One region of the Hydrogenophaga sp. L99 genome, then DNA from elsewhere that is predicted to be linked to it. Evidence: predicted binding sites of a transcription regulator. Region 1 holds the regulator's gene; each other region holds the start of a gene.
What was found. Region 1 encodes NrdR, which represses ribonucleotide reductase genes. Its sites were predicted from a motif close to CACNANATNTNGTG; they were not measured.

Region 2: the regulator NrdR is predicted to act here: its motif matches at 1,285-1,298, upstream of AC4QBL_RS00930 (ribonucleoside-diphosphate reductase subunit alpha).
Region 3: the regulator NrdR is predicted to act here: its motif matches at 2,379-2,392, upstream of AC4QBL_RS18920 (ribonucleoside triphosphate reductase).

Annotation. Positions count from the first base shown of each region.
Region 1 is NZ_CM178972.1:1,935,374-1,938,858, forward strand. It holds gene AC4QBL_RS09205 (lytic transglycosylase domain-containing protein) at 1-357, shown strand, start outside; gene glyA (serine hydroxymethyltransferase) at 662-1,906, shown strand; gene nrdR (transcriptional regulator NrdR) at 1,938-2,387, shown strand; gene AC4QBL_RS09220 (GspH/FimT family pseudopilin) at 2,460-2,966, opposite strand; gene AC4QBL_RS09225 (hypothetical protein) at 2,950-3,126, shown strand; gene AC4QBL_RS09230 (type IV pilin protein) at 3,403-3,485, shown strand, end outside.
Region 2 is NZ_CM178972.1:215,564-219,048, forward strand. It holds gene AC4QBL_RS00930 (ribonucleoside-diphosphate reductase subunit alpha) at 1-1,094, opposite strand, end outside; gene ampD (1,6-anhydro-N-acetylmuramyl-L-alanine amidase AmpD) at 1,557-2,177, opposite strand; gene AC4QBL_RS00940 (sigma-54-dependent transcriptional regulator) at 2,167-3,485, opposite strand, start outside.
Region 3 is NZ_CM178972.1:3,948,578-3,952,062, reverse strand. It holds gene AC4QBL_RS18930 (anaerobic ribonucleoside-triphosphate reductase activating protein) at 1-148, opposite strand, end outside; gene nrdD (anaerobic ribonucleoside-triphosphate reductase) at 105-296, opposite strand; gene AC4QBL_RS18920 (ribonucleoside triphosphate reductase) at 333-2,354, opposite strand; gene AC4QBL_RS18915 (acyl-CoA dehydrogenase family protein) at 2,553-3,485, shown strand, end outside.

The DNA.
Region 1 (3,485 bases):
TTCGGCGGCCAACTGGCTGCGTTCGACCCCGTGTCGAATCTGCGGGTTGGCGTGCGGGTGCTGCAAGAGTGCATCAAACGGGCAGGTTCGGTTGAGGGCGGCTTGCGCCTCTATGTGGGCGCTGTCAGCACCGACGGCAGCTGGTACATCAACAAAGTGATGGCCGAGCACCTGCGCATTCAGAGCGTGGCGCTGGGCAAGCCCATGCCAATCTACACGCCGCCGGCCCGGACCATCCCTGTGGTCGCACCGGTGGAGCCCGCCGCTCAACCCATCACGCCACAAGATGAGCTTGAAGCGGAAGTCACCCCAGCGATCGGTACCACACCGACCGATGAGGCGCTCGCAAAGTCCTGACGCACCGCTGGCCACACGCGCCAAAACCCCGGCCAGTGCTACCCGAGCCCAGCGCCGGGATACAGTTGCTCGGCTAAACTACCCAAGTACGCAACTGGCGATAGGCGCAAAGCTCTGCTGAAATTCAGACGGGCTTGAAGCGCTGACGTGGCCCCCCTGCCCCATCACACTTTGGCGGCCGGGACAACCACTGGGAAGCGTACCGCCCCACGGCCAAACACCGCACGGGCGATCAGCCGTTCGCCTGGGCAGCCCCTGTCTTTGTCACCACCGCGCAGGGTTCCACGTCACTAGGACTGCCAATATGTACGACCGCAACATTCTGATTGAACAAACCGACCCCGAGCTGTTTGCCGCGATCCAGCAGGAAAATGCCCGCCAAGAGCACCACATTGAGCTGATTGCGAGTGAAAACTACGCCTCGCCCGCCGTGATGGCCGCGCAAGGCACCCAGCTCACCAACAAATACGCCGAAGGCTACCCTGGCAAGCGCTACTACGGCGGCTGCGAATACGTGGACATCGCCGAACAGCTGGCCATTGACCGCGTCAAGCAAATCTTTGGTGCCGATGCTGCCAACGTGCAGCCGCATTGCGGCGCCTCGGCCAACGAAGCGGTTTTTCTGGCATTCCTGAAGCCCGGCGACACGATCATGGGCATGAGCCTGGCCGAAGGCGGCCACCTCACCCACGGCATGCCACTGAACATGAGCGGCAAGTGGTTCAACGTGGTCAGCTACGGTCTGGACGCCTTTGAGGCCATCGACTACGACGCGATGGAGCGCAAGGCCCACGAGTCCAAGCCCAAGCTCATCATCGCCGGCGCATCGGCCTACAGCCTGCGCATCGATTTTGAACGCTTCGCCAAGGTGGCCAAAGACGTGGGCGCCATCTTTATGGTCGACATGGCCCACTACGCCGGGCTGATTGCGGCAGGCGTGTACCCCAACCCCGTGCCGTTTGCCGACGTGGTCACCTCCACCACCCACAAGAGCCTGCGCGGACCCCGCGGCGGCATCATCCTGATGAAGGCCCAGCACGAAAAAGCGATCAACAGCGCCATCTTCCCCGGCCTGCAAGGTGGCCCGCTGATGCATGTGATCGCCGCCAAGGCGGTGGCCTTCAAGGAAGCCCTTGCGCCTGAATTCAAGGCCTACCAGCAGCAAGTGCTGACAAACGCACGCATCGTCGCCGAAACCCTCACATCGCGCGGCCTGCGCATCGTGAGTGGGCGCACCGAAAGCCACGTCATGCTGGTCGACTTGCGCGCCAAAGGCATCACCGGCAAAGAAGCTGAAGCCGTGCTGGGCAGCGCCCACATGACCATCAACAAAAATGCCATCCCGAACGACCCGGAAAAACCCATGGTGACCAGCGGCGTGCGCATTGGCACACCCGCCATGACCACGCGCGGCTTCAAGGACGAGGAAGCGCGCCTGACCGCCCACCTGATTGCCGACGTGCTGGACAACCCACGCGACCCGGCCAACATCGACGCCGTGCGCGCCAAAGTGAACGCGCTGACCGCGCGCTTCCCGGTCTACAAGTGAAGAACGGCCGCCTAACGAAGGTATTCATCCGATGAAATGCCCGTTTTGCGGCCATCTTGAAACCCAGGTGGTGGAAACCCGCATCTCGGAAGATGCGGACTTCATCCGCCGCCGTCGCCAATGCGGCCATTGCGAAAAACGCTTCACCACCTACGAACGGCCCGAAGTCAGCTTCCCGGCCGTGGTGAAAAAAGACGGCCGGCGCGTCGACTACGTACCGGCCAAACTGCGCGCCTCCTTCTCCCTGGCCTTGCGCAAGCGCCCGGTCAGCACCGAGCAGGTGGACGCCGCCATCGAACGCATCGAAGAAAAACTGCTCAACCTGGGCGCCCGTGAAGTGCCCGCCACACGCTTGGGCGAAATGGTCATGCGCGAGCTGAAAAAGCTCGACAAAGTGGCTTACATCCGCTTTGCAAGCGTGTACCGAAGCTTCGAAGACATCGACGATTTTCGGGCGCTGGTGGACGAAGTCAGAAAGTAAGCACCCGCACGGTGCTCAACCACCGGAAGGCGATGGTGGCACGGGCAACCGGGGTCCAGGGGCGCCCCGCCGTCATGAGCAGGATGGCACCGTGACCCTGACCGTCCTCGGTCGCCCCACACTGTTGATGATGATCCTTGAAGACACGGACGCCACTTCCGTTTTGCGACAGATGGAGATGGTGCCCGCCTGAAAAGCGCCACTCACCAGATGAGTCGAGCCGGCGCCGGAGTAGGAAACAAACCTCGCCACCGGTGTATTGCCTGAAATCGACCAGTTGTCGGGCATGGCCGGCTCCATCAGCAACAACGCTTCACCCGCATCGCGTTGCACATTGTTGTTTCGATCCGCGAATACGATCCATCCTTGGGACCAATTGCCGACTGCAGCACACGTCACCCCATCCGACGATTTGCAGATAGCCACCCGGGAATTTCGCTTGATGGCCTCACTTCTGGCGAAAAACAAGGCCGCCAAAAATTTGTTGGAGTACGCCGAGAGACGGGTGCCATGGCCGAAACTGGCCATTCCAGGCATGGCCACGGCCACCAGGACAGCCAGTATGGCGATGACCACCATGGATTCAACCAAAGTGAATCCAGAGCACTTGCAGCTCTTCATCTCTCTCCCCTATGGCGCGTTTTTATCTGGACACGAGACCCCCTTCCTCAAAAACCAGTGCCAGAAAATAAAAGCCAGCAGGAGCACCTGCGCACTATTTGTGGCCAGCGCCTGTTGACACAACGGCGTATTGCAGAAGGGACGTGCAAGTATGCGATTCGCATGACCTGCCCGCGCGCTGGCCGCTGGCGGAACATCCCTCAGTGAAGGGATGCGCCGGTCAGCATTTAGGTGCCGGGGGTGCAATGGGTCACAATCCGCGGCAGCCTGAAACACAGGCAATTTGTCACACAGCGCACCGTCGGACCAGACGGCCAAGCCGCTCATCCGCAAAGGCACAAGCCCCTTCCCCTTCGCCCGCTACGATGCAGTTCAGTAAACCCACCGTCTTTCCATGAACATCCAGCGCATCAGCCTTTACCGCGGCTTCACCCTGATAGAGATGATGATCACGGTCGCGGTCATCGGTATCCTGGC
Region 2 (3,485 bases), 1.7 Mb from region 1:
CGCAGCGTGCCGCTGTTGAACAGCGTGGGCGTGGACGACATGAAGTCGAACGACGACAGCACTTCGTAGAACTCGATCGCGCGGGCTTCGCGGTCAATCTCATTGAGCGACAGGCCCATGGCCACGCGCATGAAGAAAGCCTGCGGCAGCTCGATGCGGCTCTTGCGCACGTGCAGGAAGTAGCGGTCGTACAGCGTCTGCAGGCCGAGGTAATCAAACTGCAGGTCGCGCTCGGGCTTGAGCGCGGCGCCCAGGCGGGCCAGGTCGAACTGTTGCAGGCGTTCGTCCAGCAGGTCGTTCTGAACGCCCTTTTTGATGAACTGGGGGAAGTAGTCGGCGTAGCGCGCACCCATTTCGCTGGACGGCACTTCTTCGCCAATCACTTCCTTGACAATGGTGTGCAGCAGCAGGCGCGCGGTGGCGTAGGTGTAGTCCGGGTCTTTCTCGATCAGGGTGCGCGCCGCCAGGATGGACGCTTTGTAGACCTCTTCGATGGGCACGCCGTCGTACAGGTTGCGTTTGGTCTCGGCGACGATGGGGTCGGCCTTGACGTCTTTGCCCAGACCCTTGCAGGCGTCTTCGATCAGGTGCTGCAGGCGGTTCAGGTCGAGCGGCACGCGTTGACCGCCGTCCGTGACGTGCAGCAGGGCCTCGGCTGGCTGGCTCGCTTCTGCCTGGTGGGCGCGTTCCTGGGTGCGGCGCTCGCGGTACAGCACGTAAGCGCGGGCGACTTCGTGGTGGCCGCTGCGCATGAGGCCCAGTTCCACATGGTCCTGCACGTCTTCAATGTGGAAGGTGCCGCCCCCCGGACGCGAGCGCATCAGCGCACGCACCACGTTTTGCGTCAGACCGTCCACCGTTTCGCGCACGCTGGCAGACGCAGCGCCCTGGGTGCCGTGCACAGCCAGAAAGGCTTTCATCAACGCCACCGCGATTTTGCTGGGCTCAAACGGCACCACCGCGCCGTTGCGTCGGATGATCTGGTAGTTGGCGAAAACCGCGCTGGATGAGGCCAGGGACACAGCGCTGGCGGCACCGGCGCCAGACGGGGCGGTTGCGGTGAACATGGGGGCGGTGGATGGGGCAGTCTGCATGGTTCCTCTTTCGATTGTTGTGTTGGGCTTGTCCAACCTGGTGCGCAGGTGGGCGGCCGGACTTCGGTGGGCAGTGACCGGGGTCAAAATCGGTTGAGACGGTGCCGCGTGGCGCACGAACAGCGGTGTTGGCGCGTCGCAGCGGGTCTTGCCGGTGAGAAATGCGCGGTCACTGCGAAAGCGCAGCGCACACTATATCTGGTGTGTCGGGGCTGTTCAAGCCACTACCGGTAGTGTTTGTGGGAATTTTCGTGGCGAAGCACGCTGCGCTTTTCGTCTGGTAAAAAAAGACATCCCTGTGTGCCCATGGGCCGGCCCCGCGCCACGCCGCACACACGCTGGCGTTCTCTGCCTCGGCTCTATTTTGGTCAACATCGGCGGTGGTTTCCGGCCGGTTTGCGGCTGAAACCCCCGTCAAATCAAGCGAAGCGGCGTGGCCATGGCCCCGAAAACTGGCTGGTTTCAAGCGTTGCGCGGGCGTGAAAAAATTGTGTCTTCGGGGAAACAATCGGCCGACCAGCCGAGCCGGGTTTGCAGTTCAGCCCAGTCGAACCCCGGGCCCGGGTCTTGTTTGCGGCCCGGCGCGATGTGTTCGTGGCCCGCAATGTGCGCGATGGGGTAGCGTTCGCCCAATCGCGCGCACAACTGCACCAGGGTGGCGTATTGAGGGGCTTCGAAGCGTTTGCCTTCCAGACCTTCGAGTTCAATGCCAATCGAGTCGTCGTTGCACTGGTTGCGACCCCGCCAGCAAGAGATGCCAGCGTGCCACGCCCGCGCATCGGCGTCGACAAACTGCACCAGCTCGCCGTCGCGCCGAATGAAAAAATGCGCGGACACTTCCATGCCTCGAATCTGTTCAAAGTAAGGATGCGCCGTCCAGTCGAGCCGGTTGGTGAACAGCTGTTCCACCTCGGGTCCCCCATATTGCCCCGGAGGCAGGCTGATGGAATGGATCACCACCAGGTCGATGCTGGCGCCCGGCGGGCGCGGCCCGAAGTTGGGGGAAGGGCAGGCCCGGGCCGCCTGGAGCCAGCCGGCCTGCCACTGCGAGGGCGCTGGCGGGTCGGTGCGGTCAGCTGGCATCGCTGTCGTCGGGTTCGGCGTCTGAAGGCATGGCGATGCCCAGGCGCTGGATGCGGTAGCGCATCTGCCGCAAGTTGAGCCCCAGCCGGGCGGCGGCGGCGGTGCGGTTGAAGTCGGCTTCTTTGAGGGCCTTGAGCAACACCTGGCGCTCCTGATCGTCCAGGTAGGTTTGCAGGTCGCGCGGGATCTCGGCGGGGCTGTCTGGCGCCGCCGTGGGCGTGGCTATAGCGGCAGGCGCGGGCTCGGCGTGTGCTGCGCGCTGTTCGGCGTCGCCGAAATCGCTGGGCTCCAGGGTCTCGCCGCTGCTGAGCGCCATGGCCCGCTGCAGCAGGTTTTCAAGCTCGCGCACGTTGCCGGGCAGTTCGCGCGACTGCAGCCACGCCAGCGCCTCTGGGGAGAGTGCTGGCACCGGCAACCCCGACTCGGTGCATATGCGTTGCAAGAGCGCGTGGGCGAGCTCGGGCAGGTCTTCGCGCCGCTCGCGCAGGGCGGGTGTGCGTAGCTCGATCACGTTGAGGCGGTAAAAAAGGTCTTGGCGGAAATCGCCACTGTGCACCAGGGCGGCCAGATCGCGGTGGGTGGCGCTGACCAGCCGCACGTCGACGGCTTCTTCTTGCACGCCGCCGAGCGAGCGCACCCGCCGTTCCTGAATGACGCGCAGCAGCTTGGCTTGCATGGCCAGGGGCAAGTCGCCAATTTCGTCCAGAAACAGGGTGCCGCCCTTGGCCGCCTGGAAGTAGCCTTCACGGTCTTGGGTGGCGCCGGTGAAGGCGCCTTTGCGGGAGCCGAAGAACTCGGACTCGATGAGGTTTTCAGGAATGGCACCGCAGTTGACGGCCACAAACGGGCCCTTGGCGCGGTGGCTGCATTCGTGCACCGCGCGCGCCACGAGCTCTTTGCCGGTGCCCGATTCGCCCAGGATCAGCACCGGCGCCATGCTGGTGGCCACCTTTTCAATGCGGCTTTTGATTTGCACCACGCAGGGTGATGCGCCGACGATGCGCGCCAGCGAGGCCACGCCGCTCGGCGGCGGTGGCGCCACCGGGCGAGCTGTGCCGTTGCCAGTGCTGTCTGGGCGCCCTGCTAGCGGCAAGCGCTGGCTCTGCAAGGCCGACTGCACAGCTGCGCGCAGCTGTTTGAGGTCGACCGGTTTGGTCAGGTAGTCAAAGGCGCCCGTTTTGAGCGCCTCCACCGCGTTTTCGGCCGAGCCGTAGGCGGTGATGACGATGCTTTTTTCGCTGCGTTGCTGGGTGTTGAGCTCGCGCAGCAGTTCCAGGCCCAGGCCGTCGGGCAGGCGCATGTCGGTGA
Region 3 (3,485 bases), 2.0 Mb from region 1:
CCAGCCGGCCCGGGAAATCAACCCCGGTCAGCCGCGTGAGTCCGCCGATGCGCAGCGCCTGCGCACCACGGGTCGCGGGTGGTGGTGCGGCGGTGCCCGCGACCTCAGGCGCGGTCGGCCGGCTCGGCAAAGAATCGGCGTTCGGCATGTTCGCCCTGTTTGCCCCGGTTGAAGCTGCTGACCGGCCGGTGGTAGCCCATGACGCGGGTCCAGACCTCGCAGGGCTGGCGTTCGTCGTCGCGCAGGGACATGTCAGCGGCCGTTGACCTGACGGCCGATGGGGTGGATGTGTTCATGGGTGTTTCCTTTTGGGGTGGTTGAAAGACGGGGCATCAAGCGGCCTGCAGCTGGCGTTTGGCGGCCAGCTTCTCAGCGTCGCAGACCGGACAGAACGGGTGCTCGCCCGCGAGGTAGCCGTGGGTGGGGCAGATGGAGAAGGTGGGGGTGACGGTGATGTAGGGCAGGCGGAAGTTCGTCAGCGCGCGCTGCACCAGCGCGCGGCAGGCCTCGCCGCTGGTCAGGCGTTCACCCATGTACAGGTGCAGCACGGTGCCGCCGGTGTACTTGCGCTGCAGCGGGGCCTGGCGCTCCAGCGCCTCGAACGGGTCGTCGGTGAAGCCCACGGGCAGCTGCGAAGAGTTGGTGTAGTAGGGCTGCTCGGGCGTGCCGGCCTGCAGGATCGCGGGCCAGCGCTTGCGGTCTTCGCGGGCGAAGCGGTAGGTGGTGCCCTCCGCGGGCGTGGCCTCCAGGTTGTACAGGTGGCCGGTCTCCTCCTGGAAGGCCACGATGCGTTCGCGCACGTGGTCGAGGAAGCGCAGCGCGAAGGCGTGGCCGTCGTCGGTGGTGATGTCGTGCGCGTCGCCGGTGAAGTTGCGCACCATCTCGTTGATGCCGTTCACGCCCAGGGTGCTGAAGTGGTTGCGCAGCGTGCCCAGGTAGCGTTTGGTGTACGGGAACAGGCCCTGGTCCATCAGGCGCTGGATCAGCTTGCGCTTGGTCTCCAGGCTCTGTTGGCCCAACGCCAGCAGGCGGTCGAGCGCGGCCAGCAGGCCGGCCTCGTCGCCCGCGTGCACATGCCCCAGGCGCGCGCAGTTCACCGTGACCACGCCCAGGCTGCCGGTCTGCTCGGCGCTGCCGAACAGGCCGTTGCCGCGCTTGAGCAGCTCGCGCAGATCAAGCTGCAGGCGACAGCACATGGAGCGCACCATGTTCGGCTGCAGCTCGGAGTTGATGAAGTTCTGGAAGTACGGCAGGCCGTACTTGGCCGTCATGTCGAACAGGCGCCGCGCGTTCTCGCTCTCCCAGGGGAAATCGGGCGTGATGTTGTAGGTGGGGATGGGGAAGGTGAAGACCCGCCCCTTGGCGTCGCCCTCGGTCATCACCTCGATGTAGGCGCGGTTGATCAGGTCCATCTCGGCCTGCAGATCGCCGTAGCAGAACGGCATTTCCTGCCCGGCGATCACCGGCACCTGCTCGCGCAGGTCGTCGGGGCAGACCCAGTCGAAGGTGAGGTTGGTGAAGGGCGTCTGCGTGCCCCAGCGCGAGGGCACGTTGAGGTTGTAGATCAGCTCCTGGATGCACTGGCGCACGGCCGCGTAATCCATGCCGTCCTGGCGCACATAGGGCGCCATGTAGGTGTCGAACGACGAGAAGGCCTGCGCGCCGGCCCACTCGTTCTGCAGCGTGCCCAGGAAGTTCACGATCTGCCCCACGGCCGAGGACATGTGTTTCGGCGGCCCCGACTCCACCTTGCCCGGCACGCCGTTGAGGCCTTCGTTGAGCAGGGTGCGCAACGACCAGCCCGCGCAGTAGCCGCTGAGCATGTCGAGGTCGTGGATGTGGAGGTCGCCCTCGCGGTGCGCCTGCCCGATCTCGGGCGTGTAGACGTGCGAAAGCCAGTAGTTGGCCGTGACCTTGCCGGCCACGTTCAGGATCAGCCCGCCCAGCGAATAACCCTGGTTGGCGTTGGCGTTCACGCGCCAGTCGGCGCGCGTGAGGTACTCGTTGATCGACGATTCCACATCCACCAGCGTCTGCTGGTCGGCGCGCAGCGTGGCGTGCTGCTCGCGGTAGACGATGTAGGCGCGCGCGGTCTGGAGGTGGTTGGCCGCGATCAGCGTCTGTTCGACCACGTCCTGGATCGGCTCGATGCCGGGCGGCGCACCCTTGAAGCGGTGGATCAGCACCTTGACCACCTGGGCACACAACAGCGCGGCTTCGGCGCCGTCGAACTCGCCGCTGGCCTGGCCGGCCCGCGCCAGCGCGGACCGGATCTTGTCGGCATCGAAGGCCTCGCGCAGGCCCGAACGCTTGATCACCTCCCTTGGAAGACTGACCACCATCGCATCTTTCATAGCTCTCGCCTCCTGGATCAAAAACACTACCTATGGTGTTCAAGATACCCGCCAGACACCATAGGTAGTTTGATTTGACGCAAGGTCGACGCAGCTTCCAACGCCGTTTCAGGCCTTTCACCGGCTTGATCTGCGTCAACCGGGTGCGGCTGTCACGCGCGTTCTGACAGGACCGCGCTGAGCCTGAAGAATCCCGGCATGGACTTCGATCACAGCCCCCGGGCGCAGGCGCTCCAGCAGCAGCTGGAGACCTTCATGCACACCTACCTGCTGCCGCACAACGCGGCCTGGCACCAGGCGGTGCAGCAGGGGGACTACCCGCCACCCTTCCTCGAAGACCTGAAGACCCTGGCGCGCGAGGAAGGGCTGTGGAACCTGTTCCTGCCCGGGCTGCGCGAAGACGAGCCCGGCACCCGGCTGGGCAACCTCGACTACGCGCCGCTGGCCGAGGCCATGGGCCAACTGCACTGGGCGGCCGAGGTGTTCAACTGCAGCGCGCCCGACACCGGCAACATGGAGCTGCTGCACCGCTTCGCCACATCCGCGCAGCGCACGCAGTGGCTCACGCCGCTGCTCCATGGAACGGTCCGATCCGCCTTCGCCATGTCCGAACCCGACGTGGCCTCGTCGGACCCGACCAACCTGCAGACCACGGTGCGGCGCGAGGGCGACGACCTCGTGCTCAACGGCCGCAAGTGGTTCATCACCGGCGTGGCGCACCCGCATTGCAGGCTGTTGATCGTGATGGCGCGCAACGCGCCCGATCACAGCGCCGCGGCCGAGACCCGGCACCACCAGCACAGCATGGTGCTGGTGCCGCTGGACACGCCGGGCGTGGACGTGGTGCGCAACATCAGCGTGGTGCACCACCACGCGCCCGAGGGGCATGGCGAGATCGTGTTCCGCCAAGTGCGCGTGCCGGCCGACCACCTGCTCGGCGGCTGGGGCGAAGGCTTTGCGATGGCGCAGGCTCGGCTGGGGCCGGGCCGCGTGCACCACTGCATGCGCACCATCGGCCAGTGCGAGCTGGCGCTGGCACTCGCCACCGAACGCGCGCTGGAGCGCCAGACCTTCGGCAAATACCTGGCGGACTACGCCAACGTCCAGGAGTGGATCGCACGGTCGCGCATC